3 regions of the Pradoshia sp. Z6_59 genome follow, and region 1 is predicted to be linked to each of the others. Evidence: a T-box and tRNA genes for the amino acid it is inferred to sense, from the RefSeq annotation. Region 1 holds a T-box; the other regions hold tRNA genes.
What was found. A T-box is a leader RNA that pairs with one kind of tRNA and senses whether it is charged. The one in region 1 lies ahead of argS (arginine--tRNA ligase), so its partner is inferred to be a tRNA-Arg.
Positions count from the first base shown of each region.

Region 2: it encodes a tRNA-Arg, which carries the amino acid that the T-box ahead of argS (arginine--tRNA ligase) is inferred to sense. The anticodon was not compared.
Region 3: it encodes a tRNA-Arg, which carries the amino acid that the T-box ahead of argS (arginine--tRNA ligase) is inferred to sense. The anticodon was not compared.

Region 1 covers NZ_JBZCPP010000003.1:124,560-129,205, forward strand. The annotation lists gene AC4D4B_RS04645 (hypothetical protein) at 1-161, shown strand, start outside; gene argS (arginine--tRNA ligase) at 247-1,932, opposite strand; T-box leader at 1,985-2,195, opposite strand; gene argR (arginine repressor) at 2,339-2,794, shown strand; gene arcA (arginine deiminase) at 3,025-4,257, shown strand; gene argF (ornithine carbamoyltransferase) at 4,303-4,646, shown strand, end outside.
Region 2 covers NZ_JBZCPP010000009.1:121,838-126,483, forward strand. The annotation lists gene AC4D4B_RS11430 (GerMN domain-containing protein) at 1-832, shown strand, start outside; gene rph (ribonuclease PH) at 976-1,713, shown strand; gene AC4D4B_RS11440 (XTP/dITP diphosphatase) at 1,760-2,365, shown strand; gene AC4D4B_RS11445 (metallophosphoesterase family protein) at 2,362-2,874, shown strand; tRNA gene AC4D4B_RS11450 (tRNA-Arg) at 3,049-3,122, shown strand; gene AC4D4B_RS11455 (NAD(P)/FAD-dependent oxidoreductase) at 3,317-4,534, opposite strand.
Region 3 covers NZ_JBZCPP010000001.1:378,865-383,510, forward strand. The annotation lists gene AC4D4B_RS01875 (copper resistance D family protein) at 1-580, shown strand, start outside; gene AC4D4B_RS01880 (hypothetical protein) at 631-771, shown strand; gene AC4D4B_RS01885 (hypothetical protein) at 1,120-1,611, opposite strand; gene AC4D4B_RS01890 (hypothetical protein) at 1,618-2,034, opposite strand; gene AC4D4B_RS01895 (DUF6944 family repetitive protein) at 2,257-2,847, opposite strand; tRNA gene AC4D4B_RS01900 (tRNA-Arg) at 3,213-3,286, opposite strand; gene AC4D4B_RS01905 (STAS domain-containing protein) at 3,428-3,916, opposite strand.

The sequences.
Region 1 (4,646 bases):
AGCAGGTAACGTTGCATTTTCCTGTTTCCGATTCTGTAAAGAAAGAAAAACAGGTAACAGCTTATTTACAGGTTCATGAAAAAAAGGAGATTAGAGTCCAATTTACAGCCGACGAATTAGCCGTTTTCGAAGGGGTACCTGAATTTACAATACAATCATAATGGACTGAACAAAAATAAGGAAAATATATCGGAGAACTGTTTCTATGGTAAACGGTTCTCCGATTTGTTTTTAGGTTAGTTAAGATTACATTTCCTGCGGTGCTTCCATTCCTAATAAATGCATACCTTCTTCAAGAACAATGGTAATTGATTTTATTAAAGCCAAGCGATTTTGCAATTCACTGTCATTCTCCAATATGCGTATATGTCCATAATAGCGATTAAAGGATTGAGCCAAGTCAATCAAGTATTTAGCAATAACGGATGGCTCCATTTTTTCGAAAGCCCGCTCAATCACGGATGGAAAGGCCAGCAAATGCTTTACAATATCAAAGCTATATTCATCACTTAAGCCTGCTGAAGCACTCGTAGGAGTGGATGCCTTTCTAAGAATCGAATGGGCACGAGCATTTGTATATTGTAAATAGGGACCGGTTTCACCTTCGAACTTTAGGATGTCCTCGAGCGAGAATTCAATATTATTCATACGGTCATTTTTCAAATCATTGAATATAACTGCTCCTACACCGACTTGTCTTGCAACCTCATCTTTGTTATTTAAATCAGGATTTTTATTTTCAATATTTTTACGAGCAAGCTCGATTGATTCGGCCAGCACTTCCTCGAGGAGGACAACTCTTCCTTTACGGGTCGACATTTTTTTGCCGTCTTTCATAATCATTCCGAATGGTACATGTGAAATGTCGTCAGCCCAGTCAAATCCAAGTTTCTTTAAAACAGCTTTAAGCTGTTTAAAATGTAAGGATTGTTCATTTCCGACTACATATACAGCCTTGGCAAAATCGTAGGTACGATGACGGTATAAAGCAGCTGATAAATCTCGTGTTACATAAAGAGTCGCGCCATCGGATTTTTTGATTAAGCAAGGTGTTAATCCCTCTTTCTCTAATTTGACTACCAGGGCACCTTGATCTTCTACAAGCAGGCCACTATTCTCAATTATTTCTATAACCTCTGCCATCTTATCATTATAAAAAGCTTCCCCATTAAAAGAGTCGAATTGAATGCCCAGCAGATCATATATTATCTCGAATTCCTTCAGGGATTCATCTCTGAACCATTCCCATAATTTCGTGGCTTCTTCGTCCCCATCCTCCAGCTTTTTGAACCAGTCACGTCCCTGTTGCTCTAGCTCAGGTTCTATTTCAGCTTTTTCATGAAAAGTAATATATAACTTTAAAAGTTCGCTGATGGGACTCTTTTTAACTTTTTCTTCATTTCCCCATGCTTTATAGGCTACAATTAATTTTCCAAATTGAGTGCCCCAATCACCAATATGATTAATTTTAACGGGAGTATAACCGCATTTTTTAACAATATTGGCTATAGAGGCTCCGATTACTGTGGAGCGAAGGTGCCCCATCGAAAAGGGCTTGGCGATATTGGGTGAAGACATATCAATTGCGATATTTTCCCCATTTCCAAGAGACAGTGAGCCGTAATGGTGTTGATCAGCTAATATCGCATTCATTACTTTTTCACTGATGAATTTTTTATCGAGGAAAAAGTTAACATATGGTCCTATAGCTTTTACATCCTCATAACGTTCATCCTTTAGTTGGTCAGCTAATGTTACTGCAATTTTCTGTGGAGATTGCTTCCATAGTTTTGCGAGAGTAAAACAGGGAAATGCCAAATCTCCATGTTCTTTGTTCTTTGGGATTTCGACCAAAGACAAGCATGTTTCAAGATTTAAGTCACCGTTTAGTACTTCATTCATATGAGAAGCTACATCTAATTTTATATCCATATCCTCAGCCTCCAGTAAAATATAATAAAAAAAGCCCGTCTCTTAAAAATCTTTAAGAGACGGGCTGTAAACCCGCGGTACCACTCTGCTTGTTCTAATGAACCACTTTAACTTTATAACGGAAAAGTCCGGCCCAAACTACTAAAGATGTTCGCATGAGCATTTCAGAAGCGCGTTCCTTAAAACCAATAATACCAGGCTCTCACTATTCCCGGCTCGCTATAATTTGTATTTTAAGTACTATTCTTCATCATAAATATTATCTTTATTAATTTATATACAAATAGTATAGAAATTCCGAATAGAAAGTCAATACATATTATTCTTTTGCATGAATATATTGCTCATCTATACACAAATGAGTATAAAATAGAATTATAGATCTTAGTAAAAGGAGTATTTTGTTATGAATAAGGAAAAAAGACTCGCTATTATTAAGCAGGTAATTCAGAATAATGAAATCAAAACTCAGGAACAGCTGGTCGAAGAATTATCTAAGCAAGGGTTGCATATTACCCAAGCTACCATTTCAAGAGATATTCGGGAATTAAGCCTAGTAAAATATCCATCTAAGACCGGAGGGACGAAGTATGGATTTATCGGAGATCATAAGTACAATGACACAATGAAACTACGAAAAAAAATGCAAGACGCATTATTAAATATTGAAAGAATAGAATATTTTATTATCCTAAAAGCATTACCTGGTCATGCTCACTCATTTGGGGCAATTTTAGATGAACTTGAGTGGGAAGAGAAAGCGGCAACTATATGTGGGAATGATACCTGTATGATTATTTGCCGTACAATCCATCAAGCAGAGGCCCTGGAAGAAAGGTTAAGAACAATTGCAAATTTATAAGAAATATTTTTTATATTTCAAGTATCATATGCAAAAAAATATACATAGTTATGCGAAATAATAGGAAATTACAGATAATTAATTGAATATTCATACATAAACTTTTCTATTTAAAGAGATTTGTGTGAAGATTTACACATTTTTTGTGTGTAAAAAATCACAAATCTCTTTTTTTCGTTCCTTTACACTAAAAATGTAAGAAAAATAAGGTGTGCAGGAGGAAAGGCAATATGACAAATCCAATTCATGTTACTTCTGAAATCGGCACTTTAAAAACTGTAATGTTAAAGCGTCCCGGAAAAGAAGTAGAAAATCTTACTCCGGAATATCTGGAGAGACTATTGTTTGATGATATTCCTTATTTGCCGATTATTCAGGAAGAGCACGATTATTTTGCTAATACACTAAGAGATCAAGGAATAGAAGTTTTATACCTTGAGAAGCTTGCTGCAGAATCTCTTACAAATCCTGAAGTGAAAGAGGAATTTGTTAGCCGCATGCTTGAAGAAAGCAATGCAAAGGTACAGGGTACATTTGAAAATCTTAAAGAGTATTTATTATCATTTTCAAATGAGGACATGGTTGACAAAATTATGTCCGGTATCCGCAAAAATGAACTGGAGATCAGCAAAAAAACACATTTGTATGAATTGATGGAAGACCATTATCCATTCTATACAGATCCAATGCCAAACCTTTATTTTACTCGTGACCCGGCAGCCGCAATTGGAAATGGATTAACGATTAATAACATGCGCGAACCTGCAAGACGCAGAGAATCCATGTTTATGGAATATATTATCAAGCATCATCCACGTTTTGCTGGTAAAGATGTTCCTGTATGGCTTGATCGTACTTACCATAACCCAATTGAGGGTGGAGATGAGCTTGTATTAAGCCCAGAAGTAGTAGCAATCGGTGTTTCTGCTAGAACATCTGCTAAAGCAATCGAAAAATTCGCGCTTAGCATCTTGAATAAACAAGATAAAGTTAAGAAAGTAGTAGCTATTGAAATACCAAAAAGCCGCGCATTTATGCATCTGGATACAGTATTTACAATGGTAGATTACAACAAGTTTACAATGCATCCGATGATTCAGGGACCTGGCGGTAAAATGAATATTTACATCCTAGAAAAAGGCGCAGATGAATTTAGTGTAAATATCACACACCGTACTGACATTAAAGAGGCTTTAAAAGAAGTGCTTAACTTGCCTGAACTTGAAATCATCCTTTGCGGTGACGGAGATGAAATCGCAGCTCCACGTGAACAGTGGAATGATGGTTCCAATACATTGGCGATTGCACCTGGTGTAGTTGTTACATATGACCGTAACTATATCTCAAATGAGTGCTTACGCAAACATGGTGTAAAAGTAATTGAAATCAAAAGCTCAGAATTGTCTCGTGGCCGTGGGGGCCCACGCTGCATGAGCATGCCGCTTGTACGTGAAGATATTTAATCAACATAAATAAAGTAAGTTATCTTGTGGGAGGAGTAAGTAGTAATGATTAAAACAAGACCAGACCTTAAAGGAAGAAGCTTCTTAGCAGAAAGAGATTTCACTGAAGAAGAATTCTTACATATGATTGACTTTGCAGCTGAGTTGAAAGCAAAGAAAAAACAAGGTATTCCACACCGTTATATGGAAGGCAAAAATATTGCCCTATTATTTGAAAAACCATCCACTCGTACACGTTGTGCTTTTACGGTAGCTTGTACTGATTTAGGTGCTCATCCTGAATATCTTGGAAAAGACGACATCCAACTTGGAAAAAAAGAGTCCATTGAAGATACTGCAAAAGTTTTGGGCCGTATGTTTGATGGTATCGAATTCCGTGGCTTTGAACA
Region 2 (4,646 bases), on a different contig from region 1:
TGTGCCACAAACCATTCCATTGCCTAATACAGAAAGTGTAGCCAAGCAGGCGGTGGAATATTTAGTGACGAACGGCCCGGTATCACAAATGCTTCCGAATGGATTCAAAGCAGTTTTACCGGCAGATACTGCTGTTAAAAGTGTAGACATTAAGGATGGAGTAGCCACCGTAGATTTTTCTAAAGAGTTTAAGGAATATAAAAAAGAGGATGAAACGAAAATCCTGGAGTCAGTGACTTGGACGTTAACGCAATTTGATAAAGTGGATAAAGTAAAATTACAAATTGAAGGGCAAGCATTAAAGGAGATGCCTGTTAATAAAACAGCCATACAAAACGGAACATCAAGATTAATGGGAATCAATAACGATCATACAGACACGACCGATATTATGAATACACGCCCTGTAACGGTTTACTATATGTCCGGTGAAACAGATAACTATTATTATGTACCAGTGACAAAAAGAATCAGTAATCAAGAAAAAGATCATGTAGAAGCCGTAGTCAGCAGCCTGATTAAAGGTCCGGGTTATTCCTCACCGCTTGTTACGGAGTTCAGACCTGATGTTGCATTAGTCGAGGAACCTAAAATAGAGGATGGCGTGGTTACGCTTAATTTTAATGAATCTATTTATTCAAGCTTTGATGGGGAGGAGAAAATAGTATCCGGCCATTTATTAAATGAACTGGTGCTTTCTCTGACTGAGCAAAAAGATATAAAGAAAGTGGCGATTCAGGTAAATGGCGAGGGTGAGCTTCTGAAGGAAGATGGCAAGAAGCTATCGGAACCGGTAACACGACCGGAAACCGTTAATACAGGTAAATACTAATAGTGAAAAAGATGGGCAAGTTCCGTATAGGAGCTTGCTTGTTTTAATTTGGACATAAATGGCAATATTGTTTGGACAGGGTGCTTTTTTATTGAATTAGGGTATGCTAAACTAAGCATGATGTATACATTTAGGAGGTACCTATGAGATTTGATGGTCGGAAGAAGAATGAATTAAGACCCGTACATATAGAAACAAATTATATTAAACACCCGGAAGGTTCGGTGTTAATCAGTGTCGGTGATACAAAGGTGATTTGTACAGCCAGTGTAGATGACCGTGTACCGCCATTTATGCGCGGAGAAGGCAAAGGGTGGATTACGGCAGAATATTCAATGCTGCCTCGTGCAACAGAGCAAAGGACGATGCGAGAATCAACTAAAGGGAAAGTTACTGGACGTACGATGGAAATCCAGCGTTTAATTGGGCGCGCATTACGTGCAGTAGTCGATTTGGAAGCGCTTGGAGAAAAAACAATCTGGATTGATTGTGATGTGATTCAGGCAGATGGAGGAACAAGAACAGCTTCGATTACAGGTGCATTTGTTGCAATGGCGATTGCGCTCGATAAGCTTCAGGAGGCAGGAAAAATTAGCTCCTATCCGATTAAAAACTATCTGGCTGCCACGTCCGTTGGGATGGTTGAGGAGCTTGGAGCGGTTCTTGATTTGAATTATCATGAAGACTCTAAGGCTTTGGTTGATATGAATGTCATTATGACAGGCGCAGAAGAATTTGTGGAGCTTCAGGGAACCGGTGAAGAAGCTACTTTCTCCAGACATCAATTAAATGAATTACTTGACCTTGCAAGTGAAGGTTTACAGCAATTATTTACTGTACAGCAAGAGGCATTGGGAGATATAGCAGCTAAAATTCAGTAAAGCGTACCAATTTATACGATTTTTCTCTTGGGAGGAGAAGGTGAATATGAATACCGTTTTAATTGCAACCAAAAATAAAGGTAAAGCAAAAGAATTTGAAGCATTATTTTCCCCGAAAGGGATTAAGGTCATTACCCTATTGGATATTGAGAATGCGATTGATGTTGAAGAGACAGGAAGTACATTTGAAGAAAATGCCCTTTTGAAGGCTAACGCTATTTCCGCGCTTATGAATATGCCTGTTTTGTCTGATGATTCTGGCTTGGTCATTGATGCATTGGATGGACGTCCGGGTATTTTTTCTGCAAGGTATGCAGGTTCCGAAAAAGATGATAGAGCTAATTATGAGAAGGTTCTTAATGAGCTGAAGGGTGTCCCGCAAGAAAAACGAACTGCCCGTTTTTATTGTGCAATAGCACTTGTCGGTCCAAAGATGGATCCTATCACAGTTTCCGGAACATGTGAGGGAATCATCGCTGACGCGCCGGATGGTGAAAATGGCTTCGGATATGATCCTATTTTCTTTGTGCCGGAAAAACAAACAACGATGGCGAACCTCGAAGCAGAGGAGAAAAACAGAATCAGCCATCGAGCGAATGCTTTAAAAGAATTAGAGAAAGTACTAAATGAAAAAGTAGTGGAATACCTATGAAATGTTTAATTGTCAGTGATAGCCATGGCTTACTGGAAGAATTGGACGTTTTGCATGAAAGACATAAAGAAGAGGTCGATCTGTTTATACATTGCGGGGATTCAGAATTATCTCGTGATGATCAAGTAATTCAGTATTATCAAACTGTACGCGGTAATTGTGATTTCGGAGAGGACTTTCCGGAGGATTTAATTGCACATCTTGAAGACTGGTCAATACTTGTGACACATGGGCATTTATACAATATCAAATCTACGTTGATGAATATTAGCTTGAAGGGGAAAGAGGTTGGTGCGAATGTTATCTGTTTTGGCCACTCTCATATAGCAGGTGCAGAAAAAATTGATGACTGCCTGTATATTAATCCCGGCAGTATTCGTCTGCCAAGAGGAAGTCAGTATAAAACCTATGTGATTCTCGAAAAACAAGGTCAGAATGCAATCGTTGATTTTTACACAATGTCGGGGGAAAAATTACCAGGCTGGCAATTGAAAACAACACTTTCCTAAATCGAAAAAAAGTTGTATAGTAAGTGAAGGGAATATACAGATCAGGATTTGTGAGTTCCCTTCCCTTCACTTTTAAAAAGATAAAAAACTTTTTCAAAAAAGTTATTGACTTATAAATAAAGTGATTATATAATAATAAATGTCGTTAAGGACAACTTGAAAAAATAAAAACATGTCCCAGTAGCTCAGCTGGATAGAGCAACGGCCTTCTAAGCCGTCGGTCGGGAGTTCGAATCTCTCCTGGGACGCTATTAAAAAAACCTCTTATTTTCATAAGAGGTTTTTTTGTGCTTTCTAAATCTAATAAATAGGAAGCTAGAATTATAAAACAAATTCGCTTCTAAGCCCGTTAATTAAAGAAAGAGGCAAAACCTTTTAAAGACGTTTTTTTCCTATTTTACATTGAATATTGTATTGTAATCACAAAGATAACCTATTTGGATTACCTTTCCCTCCGTTTCTGACTATATAAGTTAAAGGCTGGATGGGAACCTTTTGTGATGATATCCGTGATGATTTTAGACAAGATAGTGCTATAGACAAGTCCGTTATCTCCATAGGCAAATTGAAAATGGCAGTGTGGAAATTCGTCATATTGACCGATAAGAGGAAGTCCATCATGTGTCCCGCCATAGAAGGCTCCAAGATAATATTCTGGTTCAGCTTTTATATCGGGAAAGAGCTTATTAAATTCTTCAATAAGCTTCGTCTTTTTATGAATAATTTTTGAATCACGATTCTCAGGATAGATTGTGTTTTCGTCAAGTCCTCCAATGATAATCCGATTATCTGCAGTTGTGCGCATATAGATATATGGGCGTGCTGTTTCCCAAATTAATGTTTGTTTATACCATTCAGATTGCTGAAGATTTTCAACCGGTTTAGTGATAACAGCATATGAACTGGTCAGAAGACAATCCTTATCTTTTTTAAATTCGAGCCCTTCATATCCGGCTGCAATGATGACATGCTTCGCTGTGATGGAATGATTGCGATCCGTATAAAATGTAGCAAAATCCTTATTAAATTTTTTGCCAGTTATTTTTGTGTCTTCAAATATGTGTACACCCTCTTGATGGGCTGCTTGAATCAGACCGTGATTATATTTAAATGGATTGATTTCGCCATCACTATGGATGTACAAGGCTGATTGCTTAGAAAATGGGTAACGCTCTTTAATTTGGCTTTCGTTAAGCAGATCGACAGGGAAGTCGTGCTTTATCAAATAATCATATTCATTTTGTAACTTAGTTTCTCCTTGTGGGTCACTGGCATAATAGAGGCTATCCCTTCGTGTAAACTCGGAATCAATATTTAGTTTTTTCGAGGTTTCTTCAATTTCAGAAATGGCTTGCTCGCATAATTTTGTATGGTAAATGGCTGATTCTTCCCCAAAGGAATTGACCAACTCGAACAACATCTTATCTCCTAAGTATTGAAGGAGGGCGGTGTTAGTCATTGTGCTGCCGGTACCAATTCTTCGTTTATCAACTACTGCTACTTTAAGTCCTTTGTCCCTTAAGAGATAAGCACACTGCGCCCCTGAACTTCCTCCGCCAACAATAAGAACGTCACAAAGTATATCTTCCTCCAACGATGGATATACAGGAGGATTTGGATAGGTTGTTTGCCAATAATATTTGCCACTCTGCAGGTTCATAATCCGTGCTCCTTTTATAGAGATGTTTCGCATAGAATTCCCGGTGGAAATGAAAATATTCCCGTATTAACGCGTGGGTTATTATATAGAGTGAAGTGTAAGTAATTGTATT
Region 3 (4,646 bases), on a different contig from region 1:
GAATTGGCTGCAGTTTTTGCGATGGTTTACCCCAATCGCAATTAGTTGTGTCCTAGGGACAGCTGCTTCAGGAATAGTCCTTATGACATTTGTTATAGATCTATCGCAATATCCAAATTCTTGGATGGTTGATTATGGACAATTTTTATTGATAAAACATATTCTTATTATGGTGCTGCTTGCCTACGCTTTCGTTAATGGCATACTCATTCGACGGAGGTTAAGGGAGGACGAAACCTTTAATCCAGTTCCCTGGGTGAAAGCCGAAAGTATAGTAGCACTACTGATTTTTTCGGCAACTGCTGCAATGAGCCAGCAATCACCGCCAAGTGCAGGTACATTGGAACATGAAGGATTATCTTTTCTATTCGAACTCTTTTATCAAGGTCAGTATTATTCAGGAATGGATGTTCAGATGAGTGTAAATTCAATCAGTATCTTACTTATTACTATTGCTTTTCTATTTTTAGCCTTGCTATTTTATGCGTTTATTAAAAAAGCTTCATCAATGATCACATTAGTGCTTAGTATCTTCTTTGTCCTTTCAAGCTATTTGGCTTTGATCATGAGTGTTAGTTAAAAGGGAATTATTATAAATTTTTCCGTAGGTTTTAAGTTAGAGATTATAAAATGAGTTTATTTTTAACAAAATGGGTGCCATTCATGAATGGATTGGCCTTTTTCTATATAAGGAATATATGTCGATGTACGGGCTACGCTGAAATTGAAAAAGCGATTAAATCGGTGATTAAACGTGAAGCAATAGAGTAACGAATAACTACAAAGTATTCATAGGGTGTGGTCATCAAGCAAAAAAGATTTAATCGCTTTGCCAACTATATTTTATATTCGTTCTTACGAAACGAAAGTCAGCAGAAGCATAATGAATAGGAACGTCCTAGGCATTTATAGGACGTTTTTATTAATGAGAAACATAAAAATTATTTATGGATATATGCATACAGACTATTAATTGCAATTTACTCACAACTATGCTCAAAAACATGTGGAGCTTATTGTATGGTACTATCTGAAATTGTAAAGATAAGTATATAGCTGATTCGATTGTGAGGATATAGGATATATCCCATTGAGATAAAGAAACGTGTGGAAATACATTTAATTATATCTAGCATATAAAAAATTTTGTATATGACTAACTTCATTTTTTAATGAATTAACTAACGAAAATAAAGCATTCACATCATTTTGCAATAGGGTAATCTGGTTCTCGATTTTTTTAAATTGTTTGTTTTGTTCTTCCCTATATGTTTGCTCATTCTTTTCATTTAATTCTGATTGTTTTATATCCAGAAAAGTACCGCCAATAGATACTAAATCACCAATTGTTATAGTACTTGCTCCAATTAATGCAAGGATAAAACCTAAGTTGGATTCATTGGCCTGGTCAGGGGGAAGAGAAGAATCTGCCGTATTTTCTAATTGCTCTTCTTCTTCAATTTCCTCAACTTCGCTTGCCTCAAAGCTGATGCCGAGAACTGTAAGAAGGTTACCTATTGTGACAATCATTTGGCCAAATAAATCAACCTTATCTCCAAATTCAACAGGCAAAGATTCGATAAATTGATTTTCTGAGTCCTTTTTAATCAACTCTAATCACCTACTTGATTGTAGCCTGATTTTCTCCATAACTTTTAATGTAGTTTGATTTAAATCCTCTTGAATTCTTTTTAATGATGAAAAATCTTTTTCAAGTTCTATTTCATTTAATTCAAATAAATGATCCATACTATCAGTGTTAAATACGTTGTTTAGGCAATTTAGAATCCCTTGGAAGGATGATACTAGTTGAGTATGTTCAATGACTAAAAATGAGGGAGGAATTGTATTTTCTAAACAAAGTACGCTAGTCTGTGCAACATTTACTGCATTTTTTAAATCTATATAGTATTGTTCTGGGTTTATGATTAAACCATTATCAGCAAACTGTGGATAGATTTTATTTGATATATAGACTAAGTTACCGCCGGCTAATTGAAGAGCATGCCCATATTGTTTTATAGTGTTTGCCATATCTTTTCCCCTTTGATCTATAAAGTAAGTTAAAACAATATATGCCCAAAGATTAAAGAAGTTCCAAGAGTATATAATCTGGATGCCATTGTGATTACAGATGTCTTTTTTCAAATGATTAATATATGAATTGTAATATTCCACCAAATAAAAAAGGAGTTCCAATAAATCGTCAACATGACTTTTTGGAACGCCTCTATTTATAAAGAAATGCAATTTTATCTATTTATAGTATACAACTGAATTAACGGTTTGAAATTTGGAAAGATCCGACTCACTTATTGTTTGAGCGATTGCTTGGATGATAGCACCAATAGCTTGTATCCAGCTGCCTATGGAATTGAATTGCTGTCTCTTAAGACTGGTTGATGGTAAAAATCCCGCTATTACTAACATATTAATCCCAATGGTTTGTAACAATCCTCCGAATGCATTATATAGATCAGTAAGATTGGTTATTCTTTCCAATGAATAAATAAAAGACAAAACAGTGCCCAATGCTTGTCCTTCATTTCCTATATTGAATACGGTTTGTTGTGCATTTGAATCACTAAACGGAAGGATATAACCGGCCACTTCCGCAGACAAGCCGCCTGCTTGAATTATATTACCAACTTTATTTAGTGTCAGGTCGCTCTCAGTGTCAACCAGGACTGCCGTAGCTGCAAGCTGAAGATTGTAACCAATTAAATTGATATCAGATGAGGCCTTATTATCGAGTGATATAGGTGGTGTATTCCCAATAGCAGTTACAATTCTGCCAAACGCGCCTACCCACATTGCACCTGTTATTATCTGTGTTTTGTTTTCTATTTAAATCACCAACTTATTGTGGTTTTAGTCATGCATCATTGTATTCAAATAAGTAAATTTATGTTCTGCTAAATTAAATAACGGAAAAATAAATGCAATCCTGTCCTATTTGCAGAATTTCTTCAAGAAGGATTCTAAATATACGATTTCAAAATTGTATTTCAGCCGATTAAAAATATTCATTAAGAGTTGGAAAAAGAGAAGAGTAGAAATCTTTTGAAGTGTAGGGGAACGTGCAAAATAAATGCAAAATAAAAGCGTAAACTATAGATTTCTTTAGGAAACTACAGTTTACGCTAATCCTTATAAACGTTGATATATCAAGGGTTTGATGTGATTATTTGAATTCTTTAAGAAACAGGAAACGTCCCAGAGAGGATTCGAACCTCCGACCTACAGTTTAGGAAACTGTTGCTCTATCCTGCTGAGCTACTGGGACTTATGTAAGATACTTTATAATTATAATAATTTTATTACAAAAGGTCAACTTTATTAACCAATTAATATTCTAAATTAATAAATATGGTTTATTAAGGAAAATGTTATAGGATTTTAAATTCCTTATCACTGAAATCTCAATCTATTTCAGTGATTCCTTTACCATAATAAGACCCTTTTCTTTCATTAAACATTCCAGTGCTGTTTTAAAGGTTGAGAATGTATGTAGTGAATTAGTAAAAGGTAATTGGGAAGAGACTAAGTCTTTTACGAATTCTGGTGATAAGCCTACAACGAGGACTTGTATTCCCATCACTTTTAGGGAGGATATTAAGTTTCCTATATTCTCACCCATCAGTTCTAAATTATCACAATCTTTTAGTACAAAACCGGAAAAATCCAGTACGATGGAATCGATTTCTGAGTTATTTACATAATTTAATATGATTTGAATAACCTGATCAAAGTAGGCTACTGAAACATCAAAAGTTAAAGGAACAAGTAAGGTATCGGGTATGATGGAAGCAATCATCGGGACTGAAACTTTACGGTCCTTAGCTTCCAACTCCCTGACTCTTTCGGTTAAATCATTTATTTGCTTAAGAAGTAATTCTTTTTCGTTAGTCTCCATCTTCAACCTCGCTTATCTAAAATATATACATTGACTTCAGGTATATTATTGTTTAATTCGGTGGAAACACATGTAAATCCTTTATTTTAAAAAAAACTTCGAAAGTAAACCGATTGATAAGAATACTTATAAGGGTGGATGTTTAGAACTGGAGTTTACCATACGCGCAGCATAAAAGACTTTTAGATTGCCGTGATTGATTATGAAGGTATATATGGTTGCATTAACATATAAAAAACTATAAATCAAATAATAATTTTGAAATGGATGTTTTTTATAGAATCCTACATAGTAGTAGCCAAATAAAGGATTAACCCTTGTTAGTATGATCCTTTAGCTTCTTTAGAATGTTATTTTAATAAAATTTATGAAAGTTTTTTGAACATTTAGATGAATTTATGATAGTCATAAGTGATTTCATTTTATATTAACATTATTTTATGTTATAGTTTTTCCTAACTATATTAGGCAAGGAGGCTAACTAGCTAGAATTGTAAGGCTTAGTATGATAATCCAATGCAACAGACTCCTTTTAAAGATGTTTTTCATTAGAGAAGGATCTTCCGCTTAACTCTTCTTAAATCGTGTCCTACCATGGTAAGGAAGGATTTCGATTAATTTCTACTTTAATTATATTTTCACCCAATTTGAGAGCATTTAACATTCTCGGCTTGGTCTTTTGCATGCAGAAGAGTATTTAGAGATAATAAGGATGTAACCAAAACTAATA